2 regions of the Ruminiclostridium herbifermentans genome follow, and region 1 is predicted to be linked to the other one. Evidence: a T-box and tRNA genes for the amino acid it is inferred to sense, from the RefSeq annotation. Region 1 holds a T-box; the other holds one or more tRNA genes.

What was found. A T-box is a leader RNA that pairs with one kind of tRNA and senses whether it is charged. The one in region 1 lies ahead of ileS (isoleucine--tRNA ligase), so its partner is inferred to be a tRNA-Ile.
Positions count from the first base shown of each region.
Region 2: it encodes a tRNA-Ile, which carries the amino acid that the T-box ahead of ileS (isoleucine--tRNA ligase) is inferred to sense. The anticodon was not compared.

Region 1 is NZ_CP061336.1:2,156,817-2,172,209, forward strand. Features, by position in the region: gene EHE19_RS08965 (sensor histidine kinase) at 1-70, shown strand, start outside; gene EHE19_RS08970 (response regulator) at 70-720, shown strand; gene EHE19_RS08975 (rhomboid family protein) at 918-2,840, shown strand; gene pdxT (pyridoxal 5'-phosphate synthase glutaminase subunit PdxT) at 3,046-3,624, opposite strand; gene pdxS (pyridoxal 5'-phosphate synthase lyase subunit PdxS) at 3,741-4,619, opposite strand; gene pdxR (MocR-like pyridoxine biosynthesis transcription factor PdxR) at 4,762-6,186, shown strand; gene EHE19_RS19575 (hypothetical protein) at 6,353-6,511, shown strand; gene EHE19_RS09000 (hypothetical protein) at 6,544-7,050, opposite strand; T-box leader at 7,483-7,866, shown strand; gene ileS (isoleucine--tRNA ligase) at 8,059-10,851, shown strand; gene aroB (3-dehydroquinate synthase) at 11,149-12,228, shown strand; gene EHE19_RS09015 (DUF5665 domain-containing protein) at 12,547-12,861, shown strand; gene EHE19_RS09020 (TraR/DksA C4-type zinc finger protein) at 13,312-13,944, shown strand; gene EHE19_RS09025 (hypothetical protein) at 14,073-14,309, opposite strand; gene EHE19_RS09030 (flagellinolysin) at 14,454-15,393, opposite strand, start outside.
Region 2 is NZ_CP061336.1:2,621,018-2,636,410, reverse strand. Features, by position in the region: gene yajC (preprotein translocase subunit YajC) at 1-189, shown strand, start outside; gene EHE19_RS10845 (TIGR04086 family membrane protein) at 283-687, shown strand; gene scfA (six-cysteine ranthipeptide SCIFF) at 781-921, shown strand; gene scfB (thioether cross-link-forming SCIFF peptide maturase) at 1,159-2,502, shown strand; gene EHE19_RS10830 (gamma carbonic anhydrase family protein) at 2,515-3,015, shown strand; gene secD (protein translocase subunit SecD) at 3,245-4,576, shown strand; gene secF (protein translocase subunit SecF) at 4,569-5,543, shown strand; gene EHE19_RS10815 (hypothetical protein) at 5,639-5,923, opposite strand; gene EHE19_RS10810 (DUF6514 family protein) at 6,221-6,502, shown strand; gene dnaG (DNA primase) at 6,795-8,615, shown strand; gene rpoD (RNA polymerase sigma factor RpoD) at 8,641-9,726, shown strand; tRNA gene EHE19_RS10795 (tRNA-Asn) at 10,680-10,755, shown strand; tRNA gene EHE19_RS10790 (tRNA-Ile) at 10,759-10,835, shown strand; gene EHE19_RS10785 (hypothetical protein) at 11,320-11,493, opposite strand; gene EHE19_RS10780 (tRNA (adenine(22)-N(1))-methyltransferase) at 11,819-12,517, shown strand; gene EHE19_RS10775 (Nif3-like dinuclear metal center hexameric protein) at 12,638-13,432, shown strand; RNA gene rnpB (RNase P RNA component class A) at 13,710-14,098, shown strand; gene EHE19_RS10765 (HD-GYP domain-containing protein) at 14,634-15,393, shown strand, end outside.

The DNA of each region.
Region 1 (15,393 bases):
AGAAATAGGTAAAGGAACTACACTTAAAATACAAATACCGCTCATAAATGAAGAGGAGGCTCCTAATTAATGGATAAAATTAGAGTAATGATTGCGGATGACCATGCTATGGTTAGGCAAGGTCTAAAGACTATTATTGAACTAGAGGATGACATAGAGGTTGTATCTCAGGCAGCTAATGGAGAACAGGCAGTATTGCTTGCTAGGCAGGATAAACCTGATATAATTTTAATGGACATTAATATGCCTGTATTAAATGGTCTGCAAGCAATAAAAATTCTTAAGGAAGAAAATTGTGATTGTAAAATTATTGTACTAACCCTTCACCAAGATAGAGAATATTTGTTCAGAACTATACAACAAGGCTGTGAAGGCTATGTGTTAAAAGATGCGGAATCATCAGTATTAATAGAAGCAATTAGAAGTGTTTATCATGAAAAGACATATATTCAACCAAACATGACAGGTGAACTGGTTAAGGAGTTTAATAGGATAACACTTATTGAGCATGATAACTCTATTACAAAAAATCTTACAAATAGAGAAATAGAGGTTTTGAAATTAATTGCAGATGGATTAATAAATAAAGAAATTGCAAAAAAACTATTTATTAGTGAAAAGACTGTAAAAAATCATATTTCCAACATATTCAAAAAGCTTGATGTAAATGATAGAACACAAGCAGCCATTTATGCATTTAAACATAATATTAAAACTTAGAGATAATAAATAATATAGGATTATTGAGATTAACATAATATTAATATGTGTTTTTATGTCTAAAATTAGAAATTAAGCTAAATGGTTGAACTTTACATATTTCATATTATATATTCAGATTGTATATATTCATAATAACCTGATGCAACCAATTTTAGCTTCAAGTCAATTAATTTATGTAAGGAGTCACATATTTAATGAAAACCAATTTTACAAATTCTCTAATTAAATACTTAATTGAGAAATATAGTTTTAATTTAATAAATACAAATGATGAAGCACTAGATTTTAGTAATGGTTCAGCAGGCTTAATAAAAAATTATCAAGGTACTACAGTATTTCTTGAAGTGATTGATGCAGATAGGTTTGATAATGTGCAATTGGCTCGAATTATGGAAAATTCATCTGCTATGCTAGATAGTATAAATGGCAGAAATGCATATGTATTAAAGCTATTTTTATTTGACAATGCACCTAATGATGAAGTGTTAGATATAATTGAAAAGAGTCAGATAGATAATATAACAGAAAAGAAATTTTTTAAGTGCATGTCAGTTGATATTTCAAATAAAATTGTTAGAAAGCATTATAATGAGCCAACTTTCGATGGAAATATCGTTAAAGCAATAAATAAATTTTTTGCAAAAAATCTACATGAAAAAGAGACATCAATAGAAGACATAAAAGAATTATTAGTGAAGAGGAGTAAAGATTTTCAAATTGAATTTAAGGCAAAAACACCTTGGGTTACTTATGTCCTAATAGCTGCAAATATATTGGTATGGCTCCTTTTGAGGATATTATCTTTTACAACAAATACAGAATATGTTAATCTTTTAGCTCCATTTGGTGCTAAAATAAATTTGTTTATATTAGAAGGGGAATATTGGAGATTTATTTCAGCAATGTTCTTACATTCAAACGAAGTACATCTGTTGTTAAATTGCTATTCACTTTATATGATAGGAACTCAGATTGAAAGATTATTTGGGCATGTAAAAATGATTGTAATTTATTTCGTAGCAGGTCTAGTTGGTTCTATTGCAAGCTTTGCTTTTAATATTTATCCAGCAGTAGGAGCATCAGGTGCAATATTTGGACTACTAGGAGCAATGCTGTTTTTTGCAATAAAGAGACCTTCACTATTAAAAAGCAGTTTTGGTGCTAACTTGTTAACTATATTGGTAATAAACCTTGTCTATGGTGTTATGAATGAGAGAATAGACAACAGCGCACATCTTGGTGGGTTAGTTGGAGGCTTTTTAACTACTGGTGTGGTTTATACTGCTAAAGAAGAGACTTCTAAGGACAGGCTTGTTAGAATTGGCTCGCTAATATTGGTGTTTTTAGTAACGATTGGAGGGCTTTTTTACAGCTTTAACAATGAAAGTAATAGGCTTATTTCTCAAATTGTTTCTTTAGATAACTATTATGCTCAGAAAAATTATGCAGAAGCAGAAAAGATTGCAGAACAAATACTTAATCAGGATTTTCAAGATGATGAATTAAGAATAAGTGTTTTGAAAATTTTAATAGAATCTGAAAATTCTCAAGATAAATATAATGAGAGTGAAAAGCATGCGGAAGAGTTGTTGAAATATGATATTGATAATAATACCAAAATAAATGCTCTTTTTAGCGTAGTAAAATCAGAAAATATTCAAGGTAAACATAACGAGTGCGAAGAACATGCAGAAGAATTATTAAAAATGAATCCGCAAAATTCTAATATATTAATTGATACATTAGTGTTTCTTAGTGGTTCGGAGTTAGCTCAGGGTAAATATAACGAGAGCGAAGAGCATTCAGAACAATTATTAAAGCAAGAACTTGATACCGATAAAAAGTCACAGGTATTATGGAACTTATCCTTATCAGAAGCTGCTCAGGGCAATCCTGTAAAATTTACTGAAGCTGAAGAACATGCAAACCAATTAATAGAATTAAGCCCGAAACATGGACATTTTATTTTGGGCGCAATTTACTATAACACACAGGATGCTAAAAATTTAGATAAGGCAAAGGAACATCTTCAAAAAGCCAAAGAACTTGATTCTCCCAATATGAATGCTATTAACAATATGCTTTCTGACATAGAAAATATACAGAAGAGTAAATAGATTCTATTTGAATAAATATTACTCATGTCTTAAAATTGCTTAAGGCATGAGTTTTTTTATTGAATTGTAGCTAATAGATGGTTCAAAGCCTTTATCTATAATGACAAAGGCTTTGAACGCTTCTAGGATGTATGTTATTTTTGGTGAGGCTTAGCCTAAAACAAACATATAAACCAATTGATTGGGGGAGACTTTTCATTTAATATTAACTTGCCTTAATCAAATCCACAAAATACTTATGAAAGCTTAAATCCTCTGTCAGTTCTGGATGGAAGGAGGTAGCTAGCATGTTTTCCTGCCTGCATGCTACAATTTTATCATTTACACGCAATAGAACCTTTACATTGGGGGCTGCATTTACCACATATGGCGCTCGTATAAATACCAAAGGAATCTCATTGGCTGATAATTCTGGTAAATTCACTGTGGTGGAAAAACTGTCTATTTGTCTTCCGTAGCCATTTCGCATAACTTCAATATCCATGACCTCCAAATGGCGTCTTTCATCGTTGCATAGCTTTTTTGCCAAGATTATCATTCCTGCACAAGTTCCCCATACAGGCATTCCTGAAAGTATTCTGGATTTTAAGGTACTGGTTAGTTCAAAATCAGCTAAAAGCTTTCCAATAGCTGTACTTTCACCACCAGGGATAATTAAAGCATCGACAGCTTCTATTTCATTTTTGTATTTAACTACAAGGGGCTTTACGTTTTCTAACTTGGCAAGTCTATCAACATGTTCAGAAACAGCACCTTGCAAGCCTAAAACACCTACTTTTTTCATAACAGATATTCCTTTATAAAAAATTTTTTTGGTTTTGGTTATTTATTTACCTTCTATAACCTCAGAAGTTTACCAATACTTATAGTTTAAATATAGATATATCTATTTTAGATATATTACCATCCTCTTGAAGCTAAAAGGCTATTGCCTGACAATTCTCTTATGTCCAATGAATCCATTGCAGTTCCTAATTCTTCCGATACTTCGGCAATAACTTGCGGGTCATTGTAATAAGTAGTGGCCTTAACAATTGCTGCAGCTCTTTTTATAGGATCAGAAGATTTAAAAATACCTGAGCCTACAAATACTCCGTCACAGCCCAGCTGCATCATAAGAGCTGCATCAGCAGGGGTTGCAATTCCACCAGCAGCGAAGTTGATTACAGGCAGCTTTCCATTTTCGTGAACATATAAAATCAGATCGTATGGAGCGCCCAATTCTTTTGCAATAGTCATTAATTCCTGTTTAGAAGCGCTTTGAACTTTTCTGATGTCAGCAGTTACTGTTCTCATATGTCTAACTGCTTCTACTACATTTCCAGTACCAGCTTCACCTTTAGTTCTTATCATTGAAGCACCTTCTCCGATTCTTCTTAAGGCTTCTCCTAAATTTTTGGCACCACAAACAAATGGAACTTTAAAGCTATGCTTGTCAATGTGAAATTCTTCATCAGCAGGAGTTAAAACTTCACTTTCATCTATGTAATCAATATTCAGGGCTTCTAAAACTTGAGCCTCAACAAAATGTCCTATTCTAACCTTTGCCATTACAGGAATTGATACAGCACTTTGAATTTCTTTTATCATCTTAGGGTCAGACATTCTTGCAACTCCACCCATTTTTCTAATGTCAGATGGAACTCTTTCAAGAGCCATTACAGCTACAGCACCTGCTTTTTGAGCAATTTCTGCTTCTTTGGCATTTACAACATCCATTATTACTCCGCCTTTTAGCATTTGTGCGAGATTCTTATTTAATTCATATCTTTCAGACATAGTTGGTCTCCTTTACATTATTAGAAATTTTTGTTATACTTAATTGTATCGTAACAGATTAGTATCAAATCAAATTAATTTTGAATATTTTTACACATTATATAGTGTATGTCAATATGATTTAATAAAATTGGAGGATAAAATGATAAATGTATCGATACAATTTACTGAGTCGGGTCAGCCTAAGTATATGCAGTTATTTGATTATTTAAAGAAATTAATTGCTGAAGGTCAGTTAAAAACTGGGGAGAAGCTGCCTGCAATTAGAAGCTTTGCTGAGATGTTAGGGGTAAATAATGTCACTGTTATAAATGCTTATAAGCAGCTAGAAAATAATAAATATATTACTGCTAAAAAGGGAAGCGGCTATTATGTATCAGGTAGCAAATTGCATGAGGAAGAGTTATTTTCTTCAAGTGACATAGGTATATCAGATAAGACTTCTATAATCAATTTTGCAAGTGCAACGCCGCATCCTTCAATATTCCCGATAGAATCCTTTAAAGAATGTATAAATGAAGTTATAGAAAGGGATAAGGGCTTTGCTTTTGGATATCAAGATAGTAAAGGATTCAAACCACTTAGAAAATCTTTACTTACTTACTTGAATAATAAATATTCAATAAAAATGGAAAATGAAGATAATATTCAGATAGTATCAGGGTCACAGCAGGGAATAGATTTGATAGGAAAGGTGCTTATAAATTCAGGAGACTATGTAATTACAGAAAACCCAACTTATGATGGAGCAATAGCTGTTTTTAAATCAAGAGGAGCAAGAGTAGTAAGAGTAAATCTTGAACAAGATGGAATAGATTTAATTGATTTGGAAAAGAAAATCAGGATATGTAAGCCAAAGCTAATTTATGTTATGACAAGCTTTCAAAATCCTACTACTATATCTTACAGTACTAATAAGCTGAAGGATTTGCTTGCACTTGCTCGAAAATATAATACTTATATTGTTGAAGATGATTCTATGTCGGATCTTTGCTACGAAAACAAAAGGTTGGAGACACTTAAGGCTTTAGATACAAAAAATGAATATGTCCTGTATTTGAAAAGCTTTTCAAAAATACTAATGCCAGGACTAAGAGTAGGTTGTATGGTAATTCCTGATTTGCTGATTAGTGATTTTACTAAAATAAAACATGCCAGTGATATTTCATCCTCTGGACTTATACAAAGGTCGCTAGAAAGATATTTTGAAACTGGAAAATGGGATGAGCATCAAAATTATATGCGAGAAATATATAAAGGCAAATATGAGTTTATGCTTAGCAGATTAGAAAAACTAAGTTCTTATGGCATTAAGTACAATAAGCCTAATGGGGGCTTGTATTTCTGGATTAGAGTGCCAAAATATATGTCAGCCAGAGAAATATATGATGAGTGCAAAGCCAAAGGACTTTTACTAATACCTTCTAGTATTTTTTACGACATCAATAATGAAAATAGAGATAATTATATAAGACTTAGTTTTGCATCATCTGATATTGAGCAGATAAGAGAAGGTATGACAATTTTAGAGAAATGTCTGGCAGAAAATCAAAAATGTACAAAATAAATCAACAGTAAACTGCTTAAATAGTAACAATTTACGCAATAATAATCATAAAATTTACACTATAAGTGTTTCTGACTACTACTTTGCTGATGTAGATTCAAACGGTGATGGAATTGCAGATACATCTGAGAACTGGATTGATGCAAATAACAATGGTATTTTTGAGGTGTCTAGTGTTACTAACGGAGTAAGAACACCTTTAATTACTGAACCTGACATGTTCTATGGCAGAATTGATGCTGGTGTCAAGTCAAGCACTGCGACAGGGCAAGCACAGATAATAAATAATTATTTAAATAAGCTGCATAATATGAATACCCAATAGAAGTGGGTTATTATATATTGCAAATATAAAATTCAGAAGTAATGTATTGGCTTGTATTTTTTAAAAAACCTATTGTAACCATAGAACTTTTTAAAAATATTATGTGTTAATCCATAGTCAATTATCAGTGGAACATTATTTATAAGACCCCAACTAGAAACTCTGTATAGGTCGTTCCTGCTTAAGTTATTTTCATGTATGTCACTGATAATAAGCTTATCTTTGTAAAAAAGGGATTTGATGCTTTTTACACGATAATACCTTAAAACAGTATTAATATTTTTTATTCTTTCTGCTTTTGGCATAATCAAAAAGCGATTATCTTCAGAAATATCTATTACTTCTGCAAAAAGAACGGATTTATGAGATAAATAGGTTTTATGTTCAGCTTCATTTTGAAAAATTCCTCGGATGTCCTTAGCAATTTTAACAACAAAGCCATCGTTTAAATCATAGACTATCCTTGATGAGCCAATACCTAATCTGCTGTGCTTACCGTTTTTTATATTTAAAATTATTTTATTATAATCATAGCCCATAATTCTCTCGTTTCAAGTTTAAATCACACTACATAGTATTCATTTGGCTGGACTTATGTGAATTGCATTGTGAATTACATTATGTATGATAAAATAAGATGTATAAGGACTGCTTCATAGCTAGAAAGCTTGAGTAGGAATATATTTTATATGTAAAGGGTACAAAGATATGCTGGGTGATATAATTATATTAATCTTAGAAAGCTTAGGTTTTAGAATAGGTGAAAAGGTGAGAGTAAAAAAGGGGAGACTTAAAATACTACTTATACTTGTAATTGTATTAGCAATTGGGTTGGTAATTACTAATTTTAAATAAGACATGTATTGTTTTTAGATGAACCACCTTGACGAAAATATTTCGTTGATGTATTATAAATAGTAATTGTGATGAAAATTTCCATATTTAATGGGAAGAATTAATAAATAAATATGTTAATAATGATGATTGGAAAGAGTAAAAAACAGTTGGCTTCAAAGAGAGTGAGAGTTTGGTGAAATCTCATAAGTTCAAGTTTTTGAAAATCATCCATGAATTGCAGCCTGAAATTTTATTAGTGTAAGGTGTGCCGGTTAATAAGCCGTTATATAATGAAGTGATTGTGTATATGCTTTAGTAGTTGGATTGTAAGCTTTACGTTGTCTAACTGATTTTTTAGTTGCTAATATTTTTGCTTTTATTTAGTGGATATTGGTGCTACAAAGTTGATGGACATTTCTAAGCTGTATAGCGAATAGTTCTAACATAAGCTGACAATTCTGTTCATAGCATATTACAAATAAATTGGGTGGTACCGCGAAAATAGCCTCGTCCCTATGTGGATGAGGCTTTATTATATTAAAAAAATATTAGCAGACTATTTGAATAGTCGGTGGTACATGTAAAATGGAGGCTAACTTGAAGCTTGCGCAGTTATAGTGATTATTTAGCTTGTACCAAGAAAAATTGACGCATTAATTGAAAACTAAATTATTTTATTGAAAATTAAATTATATTATGGAGGAAAGAAAATGCCAGAAGATTATGGAAAAACCTTAAATCTACCACAGACAGAATTCCCAATGAGAGCAAATTTGCCTCAAAGAGAGCCTGAATTCCTTAAGAAATGGGAAGAAATGGACATTTATAATAAGCAGCTAAAGAAAACAGAAGGAAAACCAACATTTATACTTCATGATGGACCACCTTATGCAAATGGTGGAATCCACCTTGGAACTGCACTTAATAAGATTTTAAAAGATATAGTTGTTAAATACCACAGCATGGCAGGTTACCATGCACCTTTTGTTCCAGGTTGGGATACTCATGGACTTCCAATTGAGCAAAGAGCTATCAAAGAACTTGGACTAAAGAGACATGAAGTAGGGCCTGTTGTTTTCAGAGAAGCTTGTGAAGGCTTTGCAATGAAGTACTTAAATGTTCAGAGAGATGCATTTAAGCGCCTTGGTGTAAGAGCTGATTGGGAGAACCCATACATTACATTAAAGCCTGAGTTTGAAGCAAAACAGGTAGAAGTGTTTGGAAAAATGGCAACAAACGGGCATATTTATAAAGGCTTAAAGCCTGTTTACTGGTGCCCTGAATGTGAAACTGCATTAGCAGAAGCTGAGATTGAGTATGCTGATGATACTACAGTTTCGATATATGTTAAATTCCAAGTTAGAGATGACAAGGGTATTTTTGAAGGAGTAGCGGATAAGGAGAAGGTTAATTTTGTAATTTGGACAACAACAACTTGGACATTACCTGCTAACCTTGCAATCTGCTTAAATGAGAATTTTGAGTATTCACTAGTTAAAGCAAATGACGAATATTATGTTCTAGCAACTGAATTAGTTGAAAAGACTATGAATGCTGCAGAAATATCAGAATATGAAATAGTAGCTAAATATCAAGGAAGAGATTTAGAAAGAATACAATGCAGACATCCATTTCTTAATAGAGATTCAATGGTAATACTCGGTGACCATGTAACATTAGAAGCTGGTACAGGATGCGTTCATACAGCTCCCGGTCATGGTGTAGAGGACTATTTAGTATGTCAGAAATATAAGGAAATTCCAGTAATTGTGCCAGTTGATAGCAAGGGTGTTATGACAGAGGAAGCTGGACCTTTTGCAGGATTGTTCTATAAAAAGGCAAATGGCGCTATTTTAGAAAGATTAATTCAGGATGGAAGATTATTGGCTCAAGAGAAAATTTCTCACCAATATCCACACTGCTGGAGATGTAAGGACCCTATAATTTTCCGTGCAACTGAACAATGGTTTGCATCAATTGACGGCTTTAGAGAAGAAGCTCTTAAGGCTATAAAAGATGTTAAATGGGTTCCTGAGTGGGGTGAAGAAAGAATTACAAACATGGTAAGAGACAGAGGTGACTGGTGTATTTCCAGACAAAGAACCTGGGGCTTACCTATTCCGATATTCTATTGTAAGGAATGTGGAAAAGAATTAATTAATGATGCAACTATAAAGGCAGTTGCAGATTTGTTTAGAGAAAAGGGCTCAAATGCTTGGTATGCTTTAGAAGCTTCTGAAATATTACCAGCAGGCACTAAATGTGAATGTGGTCATTCTGAGTTTACAAAAGAAAATGATATTATGGATGTTTGGTTTGATAGTGGTTCTAGCCATGCAGCTGTATTGGAAACTAGAGAAGGCTTATCATCACCAGCTGATATGTACTTAGAAGGAAGCGACCAGCATCGTGGTTGGTTCCAGTCTTCACTATTAACATCTGTAGCTACAAAAGGAAATGCACCATTTAAAACAGTTCTAACTCATGGATATGTTGTAGATGGTCAAGGCAGAAAAATGTCAAAATCATTAGGCAATGGTATTGACCCTGCTGATGTTATTAAAGAATATGGCGCAGATATACTGAGAATTTGGGTTGCTTCATCTGATTATACAGCAGATGTTAGAATTTCAAAGGAATTGTTAAAACAGTTATCAGAATCTTATAGAAAAATAAGAAACACTGCTAGATATATTTTAGGAAATATAAATGGCTTTGACCCAAATACAGACAGCGTTGATTACTCAGAATTATGTGAATTAGATAGATGGGCACTTCACAAGCTAGCTTTGCTTAACCAAAAAGTATCTGAAGCCTATAAGTCGTATGAATTCCATACAATGTTCCATTCAATTCACAATTTCTGTGTTGTTGACATGAGTAATTTCTATTTGGATATTATAAAGGACAGACTTTATACTTCAAAAGTTGATTCAAAGGAAAGAAGAGCAGCACAAACTGTTATGTATGAAATATTACATGCGTTAGTACTAATGCTAACACCTGTTCTTGCATTTACTACAGAAGAAATATGGCAGTTTATGCCTCATAAAGCAAGTGACGATATTGAAAGCGTGCAGTTAAACAATTGGCCTGAAATTAACGAGAAGTATATTGACAAGTCATTAGCTGAAAAATGGGATAAAATACTTGCACTACGTTCAGATGTTTCAAAGGCTCTGGAGGTTGCGAGAACAAATAAAACAATTGGACACTCATTAAATGCAAAGGTTTCCATATTTGCTGATGGTGCAGATTACGAATTTATAAAGAGCATAGAAGATGAGTTAGTTACAATATTTATTATCTCTGATGCTTCAGTAAAAGGCTTGGCAGAAGCTACAGCAGAAGCACAACAGGGTGATGAAATGCCTAATATCAAGATTACAGTTGAACAAGCACCTGGAGAAAAATGTGAAAGATGCTGGATGTATAGTGAAACTGTTGGCAAGGATGAAAAGCATCCAACTCTCTGTAAGAGATGTGCAGACGTAGTTGATTAAGTGATACTTTTACCAAAATTGGGACGGAACTTGCGTAAGGCATATTTCGTCCCAATTGTCTATTATGCTATACTTAATGAAACGGCATTTATGGTTAGAATTGTAGGTGCAGCTATCGATAAATTTGCATAGGGGAAGGCAATTCATTGGAAAGAGAATAGTTAATGTTTGCATACATGAGATAGTTGCAAACTAGCATGCTGAATAAAAAGTATTAAGTCTTTATAGCTATGGATATTTTAATTGGATATTTTAATGTGCGAAGGTTGATTAATAATTTGGTTTGGGGGAGCAGCAATGATAAGACATACCGTAAATTTAAAAGAGAGAAGTTATCCAATATTTATTACAACAAGTTTTGATGAACTGGGGAAATCAGTATTGTCGCTGAGAACTGGAAATAAAATTTTAATAGTAACTGACGAAAATGTTGATAAATTTTATTCAGAAATATGTTTACAAGAAATGAAGAGTAATGGGTTTGAGGTTTACAAACATGTTTTGATTCCCGGCGAAGAGCATAAAACCTTAGAAGCTATATATGGTATATATCAAAAGCTAGTTGAGCATAAATTTGATAGAACTGATACGTTAGTTGCTTTAGGAGGAGGCGTTGTAGGTGATATTACAGGCTTTGCTGCAGCTTCCTATATGAGAGGTATAAACTTCGTTCAGGTTCCAACCACTCTTTTATCCCAAGCAGATAGTAGTGTAGGAGGAAAAACAGGCGTTGATTTTGAAGGTCATAAAAATTTGATAGGAGCATTTTATCAGCCCAAATTAGTTTTTATTAATGTGAACACAATTAAAACATTACCAAAACGTGAGGTTTCAGCAGGCTTAGCAGAGGTAATAAAGCACGGACTTATATTAGATGCAGAATACTGTGAATACATTAAGGATAATGCAGATAATATCTTTTGTTATGATGAAAATGTACTTCAATATTTAGCGAAAAAGAATTGCTCTATTAAAGGCAGTGTTGTAGAGGCAGATGAAAAAGAAAGTGATTTAAGGGCAATACTAAATTTTGGACACACAATTGGTCATGCTATTGAAACAGCACAAAATTTTGAACTTTTGCATGGTGAATGTGTTGCAATTGGTATTGTTGGCGCATACAGAATGGCATATTATTTAGGCGTTGTAACAGAAGCATTGGTTGAGAATGTAAAGGAAATTCTCAAGAAGCTGGAATTGCCTATATCATTACCTGGTTTAGATGTTGAAACCGTTTACAGTCATATTTTTTATGATAAAAAAGTTAAAGACAATAAGCTAAAATTCGTTTTGCCACGCAGAATTGGAGAAGTATTCCAGTGCAATATTGAAGATAGTGAATTAATTAAAAAGGTTCTGTTAGATTTATCAAGATAGTTTGAATCTGCAATTGCTTATAATTAAAATGGGTTCTATGTCAATAGTTAGCGTAGAACAGCAAACTGAAACGACCATATAAGAGTAGAAATATTTCTTGTGTGGTCGTTTATTGTATTATGAATTACTTAAAATAAAACAAATATATTTTTAATATTCAACAATTATAGGTTTATAACCTTTTAAATAAAAAGATAAATAATTGCATAAAATAAGTTGGGTTATTTGAAAAAAACAATAATTAGTATTGGATTTTATAGATTTATATGTGGGAAACAATGGGGTTTCGTAACAAGTAGAAATTGAAAGGGGAAATAGATGTCAAAGGAGAAAGCTAACGATAAGTCTTTAATAAATCTATTGGTTAAAAAAGTTGATGAAATGTCATTAAAAATGGAAAAAATGAAATTTGTAGATTATGTTTACTTCATTGAACACCCTAGAAAAATGTTATGGGCAAATTTTACAAATGGTTTAGCAAGAGGCTTTGGAATAGCTATTGGCTTTACAATTTTGAGTGCAATTACGCTCTATATTCTTAAGTCAATTGTAACTATCAATTTACCGTATATAGGTGAGTTTATCAGTGACATAGTAGAAATTGTTCAGAACAGTATGAATAATCCAAGATAGTAGCTATAAAGCAGTATCTGAAAGCATTGTGCTTTTTCGAGCAACAAAAACCCACAAGTGGCTTTTTGTTAGTATAAGTTAATAAATAAAGACTATGTGTAAAAATGATAGGTTTTCCAAGATAGCTTCACTAAATTTTATTGCTTAAATAGGGCGTGGGAGGTTAGCCACCAAAAAAGAGGATTCTAGAAATAAAACAATGGCGTACCTCCACGAAAGCTATATCAAAAATTATGCCCTAAATGGGGCGTGGGAGGTTAGCCACCTAAGAAGTGGATTTTAGTATTGAAGAAATGGCGTACCTCCACGAAAGCTATACCAAAAATTATGCCCTAAATGGGGCGTGGGAGGTTAGCCACCTAAGAAGTGGATTTTAGTATTGAAAAAATGGCGTACCTCCACGAAAGCTATACCAAAAATTATGCCCTAAATGGGGCGTGGGAGGTTAGTATGGATAAAAATAAAATGTACTACTTAAAAGAAAAGCTTATTAATGAAGCCAATAGAATTAACAGAACATTAGGCCAGATGAATGAAAATGGTGAGGCTGTGATGAGCGAACACTCTCCTAATGAACTTTCAAATTATGATAATCATCCAGCTGATTTGGGAAGTGAGTTATATTCTGTTGAAATGAACATGGCTCTTAAGGCCCATGAACAAAGTAAGTTAAATGATATAAACAGAGCTTTAAACAAGTTTGAAAAAGGAACGTATGGTAAATGTGAAAGCTGTAAAAGGGAAATTCCTTATGAAAGGTTAGAGGCAATGCCGTCTGCTAAATTTTGTATTGATTGTGAAAAGGAAGAGGAAGCTTCAAAAATAAATACACCTGACATGTCATATGATGAGGTGTTTGATGCGCCATTTGGAAGAAAGTACTTGAATAAGCGTGAAGATGATGAATTTGAGGGGCTTGATCAGCTTAATGATTTAATGAAATATGGTTCTGCAGATACACCTCAGGATATGGGAGGATATGAGGATTATGAGGAGTATTATACTAATGAACTGGATAATCAGGGAATAGTGGAAGAGATTGATAAAATTTCTAACCAACAATACAGAAATCAACTGCCCTAGATGTATAAAGACTAAATAAAACCTTTGTAAGTACTATATACAAATTTGCAATATATAAAAAATTCTTTACTCTATAGAGGGTAAAGAATTTTTATATATCACTTTATTTAATTTTATACAGCAAGTTCTTATTCCTCAAGTGGAGACAAGTCGCTTAACTTGTAAGTAATACATTTTGAAGCTCTAGGTACTTTTGTACTTTTAACTGCTGAATTAACTGCTGATTTTGTTGCTTTGGTAATTGTTGAAGCTTTGGTACGGGTTTTCTTTGTTTTTGATAACGTACTGGTTAAATTGTTGCTACAACCTTTGTGAGTACAACTACCGTTAATCATAAGAGAACCACATTTGCAATATTCTAACATAAATTCATCCCTTCGACTTGTAAATATTGATTATATATATTAGTATACCATAAAAATCTAAATTTTAATTATGGAAACTAGAAAACAATATAATTACCAAAGTTTGTTAGTTAAGAGCAACAAATTTAATAGTATATACATATATTAGCCAGCTCTAAGTAGCTGCAGAATTGCTTGAGGCTGCTGATTGGCTTGAGCTATCATAGCAGAAGAAGCCTGCGCTAAGATATTGTTTTTTGTAAACACCATCATTTCTTTGGCTATATCTGCGTCACGAATACGAGATTCGCTGGAAGTTAAGTTTTCTGCACTGTTTTCGGCTACTGACATTGCTTTCTCAAGACGGTTCTGTAAAGCACCAAAGTTTGCTCTAACATGAGAAACACTATTTATTGCAGAATCAAAACTATCAATAGCAGTACTGGCTTGATTTACAACGTCAACATCTGTTAATCCCAATGTTGTACTGCGTATATCAGCTAATGTTATATTCAGAACATCTCCAGTATTGGCTCCTGATTGGATTTGTAAGCTTGATAAGCTATTTGGTGTTAAATTTGGCCATATTTCACTAAATCCTAAAAGTGGATCATCTGTATAGTTGATAGTATCTGCAATTACGCTTTCAGCATCTAAAGGAGTTCCACCATCAGCATCATAACCTCCTATAGCACCTGTATCAGCATTAGTAAGAGTCAAACCGGCCAAAAAGGCAGCTCCGTTAGCAGCAAAATCAGCAGTAAAAGCTGATAGGTTAGTATAATAGCCATTAGATGCGGATGCAAGTGCTTCATCAAGTGTACTTGTTGGATTATTGCTCAGATATGTCATAACATCCTTTATTCCAATGCCGCCTTTATCCTTTATTTGAGCATGCATATAACGAACGGCTCCATAGCCAGCAGAATAATCAATGGAGGTATTTTCCCAACTGGCTAATTCGTTGACCACAGACGCAAAATCTGTTCTTCCTTTTGAATCAACATAAAGTCTTTCATCTCCGCCGTGGATAAACTCTGCGGCTCCTTCCTGGAACCAAGTTGGCAGAGCCCCAAAGTTCATTGTACGACCCATAATGGCATGA
Region 2 (15,393 bases), 460 kb from region 1:
GAAAAGAAAACAAAGGAAATGTTGGATTCGTTACAGGTTGGATGGGCTGTAGTTACTATTGGAGGCATTTGTGGCAAAATAGTTAACATTAAAGACGATGAAATAACAATTGAATCCAGTATTGAGAAGACAAAGATACTTGTTAAGCGTTGGTCAGTTAAAGACGTTATTAAGCCAATTGAAGGCTAAAAAATAATTTTAGATTATACTTGTTCTAACTGGTGTGCCTCTCAAATAAAATATATTATAGAATGTTACTAATATATTTTACGGAGGTATACTATGGTTGGACAGACAACAGGATTAAAAAAGTCACTTGATGAGCATGTGAATATAATAAGGGTTGTAAAAGGTTTAATTTTTTCCTTTCTTATAACATTGCCTTGCTTTTTTATTTTCGCATTGTTTTTGACTTATACAGATTTCCCTGAAAAATATACTTCTATGGCAGTTCTAATTACCACGGTAATAAGTGTGCTGGTAGCATCAGCTTATTCCACAAAAAATGTAAAACACAAAGGTTGGATGAATGGCTGTTTTGTAGGCTTACTTTATGTTACTATATTGTACGTGGCAAGTAGCATAGTTGATAAGAATTTCATGTTGAATTTTTCAGGTATACTTACATTTTTTATCGGGGCAATTGTTGGTTGTTTAGGAGGCATTTTGGGAATTAATATGAGATAGAAGTACATGTATCTTATGTTTCTAAAAAATGCCTTTTCAAAACCATTCAAATATGCTATAATCGGCAGAGAAAACTTATAGGAGGTATTTATAATGAAGCATATAAAGACAATTAATACTGCTACTTTGAAAAACAGCCTTACAAACGGCGGATGCGGTGAATGTCAAACTTCATGTCAGTCAGCTTGCAAGACATCTTGTACAGTTGCAAATCAAAGCTGCGAAAAGAAATAATACAAATAGTATGTTATAAATATATTCTTTGTATAATAAAATAAGTGAAAAGTGTTAAATGGCACTTTTCGCTTTTTATTGATGTACAAAGCAGAACTATGTGCATTGATAAACAATGAAAAAATACAAAACACCTTTACAATGAGTATTTTTTTGCATGGAATTGCAATAATACTCTTTTATTACTTTTAAGTTTATTTATAATTTTTTTGCAGGGCTTTAGGAGGTTCTTATTTAATGATTCACAAGTACATAATGCATGGTACAAACATAGTTATGGACATAAACAGTGGAGCAGTTCATGTTTTTGATGCTGCTGCTTATGATGTTGTTGATTTATACAAAACCAAAACTAAAGAGCAGGTAATTGAAGCTTTATCTCAGAAGTATGATGGACAAGCTGTATCAGATGCTTATGATGAAATTGCTCAATTAGAAGCAGATGGGTTGCTTTTTAGTGAGGATGTATATTTAGATGCTATAAATAATTGGGAAAGAAAGCCTGTTGTAAAAGCCCTTTGCTTACATATCTGCCACGACTGCAATCTTAGGTGCAAGTATTGCTTTGCATCTACTGGTAGCTTTGGTGGTCACAGAACAATGATGGATGTTGAGACGGGTAAAAAAGCTATTGATTTTCTTATTGAAAAATCAGCAGGAAGGAGAAATTTAGAGGTTGATTTTTTTGGTGGTGAACCACTGATGAATTTTGAGGTTGTTAAGCAGATTGTTGAATATGCTCGAATCAGAGAAAAAGAAACAAATAAGAATTTCAGATTCACAATTACTACAAATGCTGTTTTGCTAAATGAAGACAACAAAGAGTTTATAAATAAGAATATGCACAATGTTGTCCTTAGTATTGATGGCCGCAAAGAAGTAAATGACAATATGAGACCTAGAGTAGATGGCTCTGGAACTTATGAAAGTATTCTTCCTAAATTAAAAGACATGGCAGAATCGAGAAATCAGGATAACTATTATGTAAGAGGTACTTTTACAAGAGAAAACCTTGATTTTTCTAAGGATGTTTTACATTTGGCAGATTTGGGCTTCAAGCAAATATCGGTTGAACCTGTTGTAGCTGCTAAGGATTCAGGACTTGACATTCGTGAAGAAGATTTAGATAAGCTCTTTACTGAATATGAGTCTCTTGCTATGGAATACATAAATAGAGATAAAAATAAAGAAGGCTTCAATTTCTTCCATTTTATGATTGATTTAAGTCAGGGCCCTTGTATTTTAAAGAGACTAGGAGGATGCGGTTCAGGACATGAATATCTGGCTGTTACTCCTGAAGGGGACTTGTATCCATGTCATCAATTTGTTGGTGATGAGAAGTTTAAAATGGGCAATGTTCATTGTGGTGAGTTTAATTCTGATTTTCAAATGAACTTTCAAAAGTCTAATGTATATACAAAGAAGGAGTGTTCTGAGTGCTGGGCAAAGTTTTATTGCAGCGGAGGATGTGCTGCTAATGCATATCAGTTCAACAATGATATTAATGTTCCATACAAAATAGGCTGTGAGTTGGAGAAAAAGAGAGTTGAATGTGCAATTTGGATTAAAACTCAAGAATAAAAGGGGTATGATATGATAAGAGAATTTAAAAGTATTACACCCCAAATTCATGAAACTGCTTTTATTGCACCTAATAGTACAGTTATAGGAAATGTGGTAATTGGAGCAAATTCGGCTGTATGGTACAATGCAGTTTTGAGGGGTGATATTGACAGCATAGTTGTTGGCGATAATACTAACATTCAAGAGGGTTGCATTCTGCACTGCAAAAAAGGTGAGGGTCTAAAAATTGGATCAAATGTTACAGTAGGACATGGAGCTATATTGCATAGCTGCAAAGTGGGTAATAACACCTTGATTGGAATGGGTGCAATAGTACTTGATAATGCTGAAATTGGCAATAATTGTTTGGTTGCAGCTGGCAGTGTTGTTACTTCAAAAACAAAAATACCAGATTGCAGCTTAATTGCTGGAAGTCCTGCAGTGGTTAAACGAGTTTTATCTGAACAGGAAATTTTGAATATTGAGAATAATGCAAATGAATATGTAAGTCTTTTAAAGTTGTATAAATAGTCAAAATTGATTTGTGAATATTAATAAAAGTATTGTGTATTATAAAGTTAAATACTATTTTATATTTATTTATAATTAAAAATTTATATTAAAATTTGGCTAATTTCACAAAAAAACATCGATTAATTTGTAAATTCTTAGCTAATTTTAAGACATGTTTATTGACTAGAAATTCGGATAGTTATATAATGTCGTAAGTGGAATTAATAAACAAGGGGGAATGCAAAAGATGAAAGGAAGAAATGCAGTTAAATTTTTCTCGATATTAGTTATTACCGGGATTTTAACATGGATAGCTTATTATGGGTCTATCTTAGGATTTGATATTCCTGGCGGGTATGATATGCGACCAGGTATTGATATTTCTGGTGGTATAGACGCTAGGCTATATGCAGTTACAGAGGATGGCAGTGTTCCATCCAAAGAAGATTTAGAAGCAGCAAAAGCTGTTATAGGCAGAAGATTGGATGACAAAAAGGTTTATGATAGAAGTATAACATACGATGCGCAAAAAGGTTATCTTCTTGTTCAAATCCCACACAAAAAGGGTGAAGCATTTGATCCTCAAAAGTCTATCGAGGAAATTGGCAAAACTGCATTGCTAACGTTCCAGGAAGTAGATGAAAATAAAAAAGATGAATTAGGTAATTATCTACCAACAGGAAAAAATGTTGTTGTAGGTGATGATGTAGAAGATGCAAGAGCAGAGATTTCACAGCAGGACGGTTCCTGTTACGTTGCTTTAAAGTTTAAAAAAGAAGGTGCTGCTAAGTTCGCTGAGGCTACAGAAAGACTTATAGGACAGCCAATAGCTATATTTATGGATGACCAATTAATAAGTGCGCCAACTGTACAGGCTCATATTACTGGAGGAGAAGCTACAATCAGTATTGGTGGTCAAAATGGTTCAAAAGCACAAAAAGAAGAAGCTACTAATTTGGCTCAACTAATTAAGTCTGGTTCATTACCATTCAAGCTTGAAGCAAAACAAGTTAACAATATTAGTCCAACACTTGGTTCAAGTGCACTTTCAGTTAGTTTACTTGCTTTTGTTGTAGCATTTATATTAATATGCTTGTTTATGATAATCTATTATAGATTACCAGGATTTGTTGCAAGTATTGCATTATTCCTTCACACAGTTATGGAAATTTTAGCTTTATCATGGCTAGGAATTACTATTACATTACCAGGTATTGCAGGTCTTATCCTTACAATTGGTATGGCTGTTGATGCTAATGTTATTATTTTCGAAAGAATTAAAGATGAGTTAAAGAGTGGAAAAACTCTTCATGCAGCTATTGATGTAGGATTTAAGAGAGCCTTCTCAGCTATTCTTGATGGAAATTTAACTACTCTTATTGCTGCTGCTGTTCTTCTAAAGTTTGGTACAGGTCCTATACAGAGTTTTGCATATACTTTGGGCATAGGTGTTATATTAAGCTTTATAACTGCTGTAACAGCAACAAGAATTATGTTAAGAGCTATTTCAGATTTGGATATTGCTAAGCATAAGTGGTTATATGGTGTAACTATGAGAGGAGGCAAAGCAAATGGTTAATTTATATAATAAGAGATACTACTTTTTCATTCTCTCGGCGTTAATATTTGTTGCAGGTTTGATTGCATATTTTGCGTTTGGATTTAAGCTGGACATACAGTTTGAGGGTGGAACAGTTATTGAAATGAGAGCAAATAAAGATACTTTTACTGAAGAAAACACTCAGAGTATAACAGCTCAGATTGCTGAATTAGTTCAAAATACAGTTAACAAGCCAGCACAGGTTCAGAAGTCTACAGCATATGATACTTCTGCTAGTAAAAGTGAAAGTTATGATGTTATCAAGATAAGTATTGGAAGTATGGATACACTTACAAATGATGAGCTTTCAAGTGTAAAAGATGCTGTTATTAAAGAGTTAAAGCTTGATGCTGACAAAGCTTTTATTAATGAACAAAGCGTTGAACCGTTTATAGGTAAGGAAATAAGTCAGAACGGTGTCAGAGCAGTACTTATATCCTTTGTACTTATTATATTATATGTATGGTTCAGATTTAAAGTAATGTCTGGCTTATCAGCTGGTGTATTTGCAATAATAGGTGTATTACATGATTTAATGGTTATGGTTGCAGTTTACTTAGTATTTAGGCTGCCAATAAATGAATCCTTTATTGCTGCTATTCTTACAGTTGTAGGATATTCAATGAATGATACTATTATTATTTACGACCGAGTAAGAGAAAACAGCCGATTACTAAAAAAGGTTCCATTGCCTGAATTGGTTAATACTAGTATAATTCAAACCTTGAATAGATCAATAAATACTGTTGTAACATCATTGATAGCAATAACTACTGTATTTGTATTTGCAGAGATAAATGGAATTGCTTCTATGTCAGAATTTAGTTTCCCATTAATAATTGGTATTGCTGCTGGATGTTATTCTTCAATCTTTATTGCTAGTCCATTATGGGTAATGTGGAAAGAAAGCCAGAAGAAAAACAAAGTTAAACCAGCTAAAGTTTAATTAAATATAAATAATTAGATAAAATATAAAAAGAAAGGGCGATTTGTTAATTGCTCTTTCTTTTTGCTTATTTAAATCATAAAATTTTTTCTTTTTTACTTGGCTTTTCGAATTAGTATATCAAGTACTAATGACGCTATCATAAATTCAGCAAAAACAATGAATCCATTTGTTATAAGTGTTGTTGTCATAAACTCAAATTCAATATTATAGTTATTGCTGGTTTTATTTACAGCAAATAATGCAGTGCCTAGTGATATAAGTAGTAAAGCAGCTGGTGTTGAATATTTAATCATTTTTTTTGGTAATTCTGCCATTTTACATAACTCATTACTAAGTAAAGTGATTTTAGACTTTTTTTTGTTTTCTTGACTACCCACGGTATACCCCTCCTATATAAAATGATAACCTTATGATGAATCTCTATACGCATTGGTAGATAATTAGTATACATAAAATTTTAACATTTGTAACACCCAAGTTCAATGTAAATAATTGATAAAAACCCATACTTCGACACCAAAATATTGATGTTATACTAATTTTATGTAAAGTGGTCGAAATACCGAAAAACTTTTGTGTGGAATAATTATTATCCTATATTATATAATAAGTGTTGTGATATTTATTAAAATGTAAGAGGATGTTTTGAAAAATGAATAAGGGGGGTATTTTAAATGGAACTTGTTTGCTCAAAGAAACTTGAACTTGACGACACGTTGGAGTGCAAAAGTAGAGAGATTACCTTAGAGTATTTTTTGTTATCAAGTATGTGTGAGGGTTCTTGTACATATGGTATACAAATAAATATGACTAAGGATACTGGAGAGTCAGAAACAGCCATCATACAAGATGTCCTTGTTTCAAGGGATGATATGATTGAACTCATTAAGCTTTTTCACTCAAATTCTGTTACCCCAGTAAGTGCTCTTGATGTTATTTACGACTACATTGCTTAGAACATACCAATTTACGTTGTAATTTAATTCTACATATGTTATATTTTTGGGATTCGTAAATATTTTTTAAATTATGTTCAATTATGTTCAATTTTTCATAGTATGCTTATCGCATACTTTTTTGTTGCAGTAAATCAATTAACTATAAAAATATTATCAAAAAAGAAGGATTCTAAATAATAATGTCGAACATGTATTAAGTGATTTTGGTGAAAAGCTAAAATAATAAACAGCAGATTTGTTTATAATATTAAATAATTATTTACTTTACTAGATTGGAATGTAAGGAGTAATGGCAAATTTTTTCCCTGAAGATTTAATAGAAGAGATAAGGGTAAATAACGACATAGTAGATGTAATATCCGAATATGTCAAACTGGAAAAGAAAGGAAAAAATTATTTTGGCAGATGTCCTTTTCATAACGAAAAGACAGGGTCTTTTTCTGTGGAACCTGTAAAACAGATATTTCATTGCTTTGGATGTGGAAAAGGCGGAAATGTAATACACTTTATAATGGCAATTGAAAATCTGGACTTTATTGAAGCCATAAAGCTGCTTGCTGATAGGGCTAGAATACAGTTACCGGAGACCAACAATGGAGTTCGTGATGATGAGAAGGCAAAGCTGAAAAAGGAACTTTTACAAATAAATATAGAAGCAGCCCGATTCTTTCATAATAATTTGATTAATGAGAAGAATGTTTTGCCAATTCAATATCTTGCAAAGAGAAAAATAGAAAGACAAACTATTATTAAGTTTGGATTAGGTTTTGCTGAAGATAAATATGATAGTTTATATAAGCATTTAAAGTCACTGGGCTTTAGTGATACTTCAATATTTGCAAGTGGACTTGTTATAGTAAAGGAAGAAACAAAAAAGGTATACGACAGGTTTAGAGGAAGAATTATGTTTCCAATATTTGATATCAGAGGGAATGTAATTGCTTTTGGAGGAAGGGTGCTTGATTCATCACAGCCTAAATATATGAATTCTCCTGAAACTGCTGTATATCAAAAAGGAAAGCACTTGTATGCAATGAATTTTGCAAAAGGCTCGTGTGCTAAAAAAATCATTTTAGCCGAAGGGTATATGGATGTTATATCATTGCACCAAAGAGGGATACTAAATGTAGTTGCACCCCTTGGAACTGCATTGACTGAAAATCAGAGCAAGCTTTTAAAAAAGTACACGGAGGAAATTATTCTTTCCTTTGACTCTGATTCTGCTGGACAAGCTGCTGCACTCAGAAGTTTGGATTTGCTCAATGATATTGGTTGTAATGCCAAGGTGTTAACTATTCCTGATGGCAAAGACCCGGATGAGTTCATAAATGCTCATGGGGTTAATGAGTTTTTGAGACTTGTTGATAAAGCAAAAACACTTTTAGATTTTAAACTAGAAATTTTAGATAACAAAATTGATACATCAACAAATGAAGGAAAAGTTAAATTTATTGATAAAGCAGTGCTTATTTTGGACAAAATTGACAATAATGTAGAAAGAGAGTTATACGTCAAAAAATTATCTAAAGATTTTGGTGTAAGCGAACAATCAATTTATTCAGAAATAGCTAAGCGTCAGAAAAACATTGAAGAAAATAATAGAAAACAAATAAAGGATATTAAAGTTGTAAAAAAGAATACTATTATAAAGAAAAGTAATAAAACAGAAACAAATGAAGAGAGATTTATTAAATTACAATTGATGCTATTAGCTGCAATTTGTCTTGAAAACAATGTATATTTTCAGATTAAGAATTCACTGAAAATAGAAAAAATTAGTTCTGCTGAAATTAAAGAGGCTTTAGTTTATGCCTGTGAACAAATAGAAAGTAAAGCAGGTGTTTTAGTAGGAGAGATTTTGAATAAACTTTCTGCTCCTTTAGCCGAAAGTTTTGCAAATATAATCCAATCCCAAAGCATTTATGAAAATAATAAAAAAGCTGCTTTGGACATTGTTAGAAAAATAGACCTTTATGATCTAGAAGCTAGAAAAGAAGAAATAATTGAATTAAAAAAAAGAAGTGATTTGTCAGAAGGAGATGTTGAGTTATTAAATCAAGAATTAAGCAATATTGTGTTAAATATAGCTATGCTCAAGAAAGGATTGTAAATATGCTAGAAAGGAGGGGGAACCAATGAAGCATAGTCAGGAGACTAGAAAGGCAATACTTAAGGACCTAATTGAAAAGGGAAAATCTAAGGGTATGCTTACCTATAAAGAAATTACAGATGCTTTTGATGAAATTGAAATAGAGCCGGAGCATATAGAAAAGATTTATGAAACCCTTGAAAATTTAGGTATTGATGTTATTGGCGATATGGAAGCTGATTTGCAGGAGATTCAAAATTCTGACGAGGAAGAAGAATTAGATATTAGTGTTCCAGAAGGAATTAGCATTGATGACCCTGTTAGAATGTATCTTAAAGAGATTGGAAAAGTTCCCCTTTTATCAGCAGAAGAGGAAATTGAGCTGGCTCATAGAATGGAAAATGGCGATATTGAAGCAAAAAGAAGACTTGCTGAAGCAAATCTAAGACTTGTTGTTAGTATTGCAAAAAGATATGTTGGTAGAGGTATGCAATTCCTTGATCTTATCCAGGAAGGAAATCTAGGACTTATTAAAGCGGTTGAAAAATTTGATTATAGAAGAGGCTTCAAATTCAGTACTTATGCAACTTGGTGGATAAGACAGGCAATTACTAGGGCAATTGCTGATCAGGCTAGAACTATACGTATTCCTGTCCATATGGTAGAAACAATAAATAAACTGATTAGAGTATCAAGGCAGTTATTACAGGAGTTAGGCAGAGAGCCTCAACCTGATGAAATAGCAAAAGAGATAGGTATGTCAGTAGAAAAGGTTAGAGAAATAATGAAGATTTCTCAGGAGCCTGTGTCTCTTGAGACTCCTATTGGAGAAGAAGAAGATAGTCATTTAGGGGACTTTATACCAGATGATGATGCTCCAGCGCCTGCAGAAGCTGCTGCATTTACTTTGTTAAAGGAACAGCTTATCGATGTACTTGATACATTAACACCCCGTGAAGAGAAGGTATTAAGACTCAGATTTGGTTTGGATGATGGGCGAGCAAGAACGCTTGAAGAGGTTGGTAAAGAATTTAATGTAACAAGAGAACGTATTCGTCAGATAGAGGCTAAAGCTTTGAGAAAGTTAAGACATCCTAGCAGAAGCAAGAAGCTGAAGGATTATTTAGATTAAAATTCTAACCCAATAATAAATCGCATTATAAATAATTGTAGTCAAAACAAGAAACTGGATGTTCTCCTATCTATCAAGTTAAGAACTCAGTTAGCATCGAAGTTATTGTATATCATTTAGAAAATAAAAGTTATTTTAAGAAGAGGTTTTCACATAGTGTATTTCAATCAAAATGTATCGTTTTATTAATAATAAGATATATTTTGATTGTATATCATTTTGTGAATGCCTTTTTTAGATTAATTTACTTATTTTAGTTAAAGAAATACTCAATTTTTAAGATTACATATTATATATATATTTGCGGCTGCTAAGAAGATTAAGGCATCAGTATAATGTTGTGAATGTTATATACGGTTATGCTTATTTGAGGTCCTAAAAGGCTATATGACCAGTCATATTAATGTGTTATCAATTTAATATTAACTAAGATTAATGGCTTTCTTATGCTAATATAAGTGAATTTGGTGTGCCTTAGTTTAATTCTTTATTCTTATTCATTTTGAACTGAGTATGCAGGCAGACTATTTATTGCTTTTTAAATATACGCAAGTATAACGTAGGTTATAGGATACTTAATTGAAAATATTTGTTTGACTATGAATCAACAAACACTGATTCAACAAATATCTTGGAATAAGCCCATTTAGCTAAGTTTGTACGTAACTGTCGATAAACTAGTATTATAGTTTTAACTTAGCACTGTTCATAAAAAGATTAGCAAAAATCATTAATTTAACTGTAAAATAAAGGTGCTTGTTAAAACTTTGAAATTAAGAGAAATAGAAAGTATTATTATAAAACAAATAGAAAATTGGCAATAAGTTTTCTAAATGGTCAAATTATAGATATTTTGGTGTTGACCAGTTTACAGTTGGTAAGTATAATATTACTTGTGCTTGAGAGAACAACGGTTTTGAAGAGCACAAACGCATAAAACATGCGGGAGATATTCCTCCTTAGCTCAGTCGGTAGAGCGCGTGACTGTTAATCACGATGTCGTTGGTTCAAGTCCAACAGGGGGAGCCACTTGGGCCTTTAGCTCAGTTGGTTAGAGCAACCGGCTCATAACCGGTTGGTCCGGGGTTCGAGTCCCTGAAGGCCCACCAAAAAGAACACGCTTTGCGTGTTCTTTTTTTTGCAGCGCGCCAGCGAAGCTGGAGCACACTTGCCAGCGTAAGTCTGTCATTGGTAATTACCAAGAAGCCTGTTAGCTAATCACGGGGGATGGCACCAACCGTCACCAACCGTTAGCCAAGGGCAAGGGTCATTATGAGGTGGAACTTGAAGGAAGCCAGATGCAAAGTTCCGCTCTAGCAAACCAAAAATTAAATTAAGTTATTAAATAAAATCCTAAACTCTCGCAAAATTATACTATACAGTTATATATGAAAGCCAGGCAGGCAAACTATCAGTGGACAGCCCACAGGCATTAATGATATCCTTTTGCCTCTTAGTTATTGTTAATTACGTTATTGTTAAGGATATGTTGTGCACACTATTTGAAATATAGTATCTATTAGGAATTTATCTATAGTAGGTTCTAATGAATGCTAGGGTAATATGAAATATGGGTTAATAATACAGGCGTAGTTATTTTACTTTATTAATGAACTCTAGACTTTGCTCTTCGTCTTGTATATCAATGGTTGTTTTGCTCATTGAGGGTATGTTTGCATTTACTCCAAAAATATCTCTTCCAAAAATATTAGTAGAAATGGGTTTTTCAATATCATTTACTTTAGTACCTTTGCGATTAAATTGCATATGTTTACACCTTTCTATTAAATTTAATGCAGTTTTTGTAAATGCAGTTATTTTGTAAAACCTATTTAGTGTTTGTTTAGTCATTAAAGTAAATTATTATTACTTCTAAATTAACAAATAATAAATAGCTGCAAACAAAAAAATCTGCTAATGGTTAATTACATTAATGCTCATATTTATTCTGAGATTATTGTTTTAAAGTTGATTAATTAGTAATATTATGTGTATAATTTACTTTGATAATACAAGTAACCATAAAATTAATAAAAATAATGCAATAAATTTATTTAACGTTTATTAGCGTGTATTAGCGTGGAGGATAGTTTTGAAATTAAGTTTAAAAGGCAGATTAAAATTGTTAGCAGATAAGGTGCCAAAATGTAATGTTGCTGCTGATATTGGTACTGATCATGCATATATACCAATTTATTTAATACAACAGGGGATTTGCAAAAAGGCAATTGCCTCTGATGTGAGAATTGGACCAGTTAAAGTTGCAGAAAAGAATATAAACTTGTATAAAATGAGTAATCAAATAGAAACTAGGCTTGGAAGCGGTCTTGACACCCTTTGTGAAAATGAGGCTGATACTATAATTATTGCAGGCATGGGTGGAACCCTTTTATCTGAACTGTTAGAGGCTAATATTAAAAAAGCTTGTGCAGCAAATTTATTAGTTTTGCAGCCAATGAATGATTTAGATGTGGTTCGGAAATGGCTGTTTGAACACAAATTTGACATTTATGACGAGGAATTGGCAGCCGAAGGTGAAAAGGTATACTGTGTAATATCTGCTAAATATGATGGCAATGAAAGGCAGTATGAGGAGTTTCAGCTACATGTGGGTGAAAAGCTAATTAAGAAGGAAGACCCTTTATTATTAAAATATTGTGAAATAAAGGTAAGACAGATTGACAGAGTATTAGGACAATTGGAGTACATGGAGGATAATAGCAAGCTTCAAAGCTATTATAGGCAACTAAAGAAGGATTATATGAATTTAATTGAACAAATAAGATTATAAAATTAGATTAATAAATTAAATTTAAAACTTAAGGTTAAAATTTAGATTGAAGAAACAAAAAGTATAGAAATTAATTGCAAATAACTATACAAAATGGAACTAAAGGAGCAATTATATAATATGAATGTAGGAGAAGTACTTAATTATATTAATGAACTTGCACCATTTAAATATGCTGAGGCGTGGGATAATGTAGGACTAATGCTTGGGAGTCGTAAAAGTGAAGTGTCCAAGATTATGGTATGTATGGATGTGACTTTAAAGACCATTCAACAAGCAATAGACAGTGGTGCAGACCTCATAGTATCTCATCATCCATTTTTATTTTCAAAGCTAAAATCGGTGGATTTTGACTCAATGACTGGGCAACGGATATTAACCCTTATTAAAAATGATATTAATGTTATTAGTGCACACACCAACCTAGATGTGGCAGTTGGTGGTGTTAATGATACATTTGCTGAAGCAGTTGGCTTAACAGAATGTGATAAATTAAAGACATATATTCCCGAAGGCTTTGAGTTTGATTTGGGCTTGGGAAAGGTAGGAAAGCTGCCAAATGAATTGTCCTTTGACCAATTTGTAATTTATATTAAAAAGCATCTTAATATTCAAAATTTAAGAGTAATTGGAACTCAGCCTTCAACTGTGAAAAAAGTGGCTACCTTCTGTGGCAGTTTTGATGGTGATTTAGAAAGTGTTAAACGCCACTGTGTTGATTTATTAGTTACAGGAGATATAAAGTACCATACAGCACTAGATGCAAGGGAAATGGGCTTGTGCATTCTTGATGTTGGGCATTTTGCTTCTGAACGTCTTATTGTAACAAGGCTTAAAAAGCTTTTGGAAAAAAGATTTGAAAAGGTTGAAATAGTATGCAGTTCGATGGAAGAAGACCCATTTATTTTTACTTGACTATTTATATTTGAACAACTATAATAAGGTGACTGATAAAATATATATTAACACATAGTATAGACGATGGTATTTGATGTTAGTTAAACTATTTTATGCAGCAAATTAAATTTTGGTAATAATCAAATAAGCACATAAAAGATATATTTTTATGGGACACTTATTATTGGTTTGTTGCCAAATAAAAAAGTATTTATTATCAGTTTATTTCAAAAAGTACATGTTAATAAAAAAAGTACATGTTAATAAATTATTAAATATAAAATTAAATATTAAATGAGTAAGCCAGATGATCGCAGATACAGCTTGAAAAGGCGTATATGAGGAAAGTCCGGGCTCCAAAGGGCAATGGTGCCGGGTAACTCCCGGTAAAGGCGACTTTAAGGAAAGTGCAACAGAAATATACCGCCAAGCTAGTTATTTAAGTTGAGTAAAGTTTACTTTTTCAGTTTAAATATTTATCTTGGTAAGGATGGAAAGGCGAGGTAAGAGCTCACCAGCGACTTGGCGACTTGTCGGCTATGTAAACCCCACCTGGAGCAACGCCGTGGAGGGACGCAATGACTGCCCGTCAGTCCCGTGGAGGCGGCTTGAGTTATACAGAAATGTATAGCCTAGATAGATGATCATCTAATACAGAACCCGGCTTATAGACTTACTCAACATCAATTATCAGAAACACTCGCTTATATGGCGAGTGTTTTTGTGGTTATAGGTCATAAGTTTTTAGACCAGTTCAACAAGATTTCGAATATACAAAGGTGATTGCCTTTACTAATCTATTTAATAAAAATCACAATTCTCAAAGGTTAGAAAAAGTATTCCTAACAATTGTGATTTCTATTCATAACAAATATAAACAATAAATAAGAATATTTATTGCATTTCAAAATTTTACATTATAATATATACTAATTATCAGGATTATTATCATATCGAAATATACAATATATTTGATATGAATATCGATAGCAAGACACTGTGATTATAAATGCAAATATTAAGTGTAATTAAGTGGGTTTCGTGCATATTACATACATTGTTTACTTGTTACAAAATTTGTGAGGCAAGAGATTTAAATAAGATTAAACAACAATCGTTTAATATATTGGTTTCTAAAATATAAATAGAAATTATTGTCGAATAGTAGTATAATCAATTATATTACAACTTTTTTATCTACTATTTGGAGGAATTATACATGCGGCATATATATATTACAGCGCAAAGTTGTGTAGCTGGAATGTTGTTGACAGAAGACATTTGTACTAAAGAAGGTGCTTGTCTGATTCCAAAGGGAACACTAATTACCGAGGAACTTGAGAAGAAAGTTAAAAGGTTCAGATTAAAACCAATTGAAGTTGAAATATATGATGATAGTATTTTAGTTGAGGAGATAAAAGGCTTTGAAAAAAATATCAATAAAAGAACTATGTCAGATGAACTTACGAAATCCTATGCGGACGCAAAGCAGGAGGTAAAAGAAATTCTCGATTCCATTAATTCAGGAAAGCTTCTTGATGTCCGAAATGTGGATCATGCATTAGAAAATATAAAAGAAAATGTACATGATTCCTTTGATGTTTTAAAATGTATTGATTCAATCCGAACTGTTGACGAATATACTTATGCTCATTGTGTTAATGTATCTCTTTTGGCTATGACGCTTGCTAAGTGGCTGGGTATGAACGATACTGAGGTAGAGGAGATAGCGAAAACTGGCTTGCTTCATGATGTAGGAAAAGCTAAAGTTAATGCAGAGTTGCTTAATAAGAAGGCACGTCTGGTATCGGATGAATTAGAAGAAATGAAAAAGCATTCTACTTATGGCTACCGAATGATAGAAAACATGCAGGATATCAGCAAAGGAATTAAGATGGGTGTGCTTATGCATCATGAACGAATGGACGGCACGGGTTACCCAATGGGGGCTAAGGATAATCAGATTCATAAATACGCAA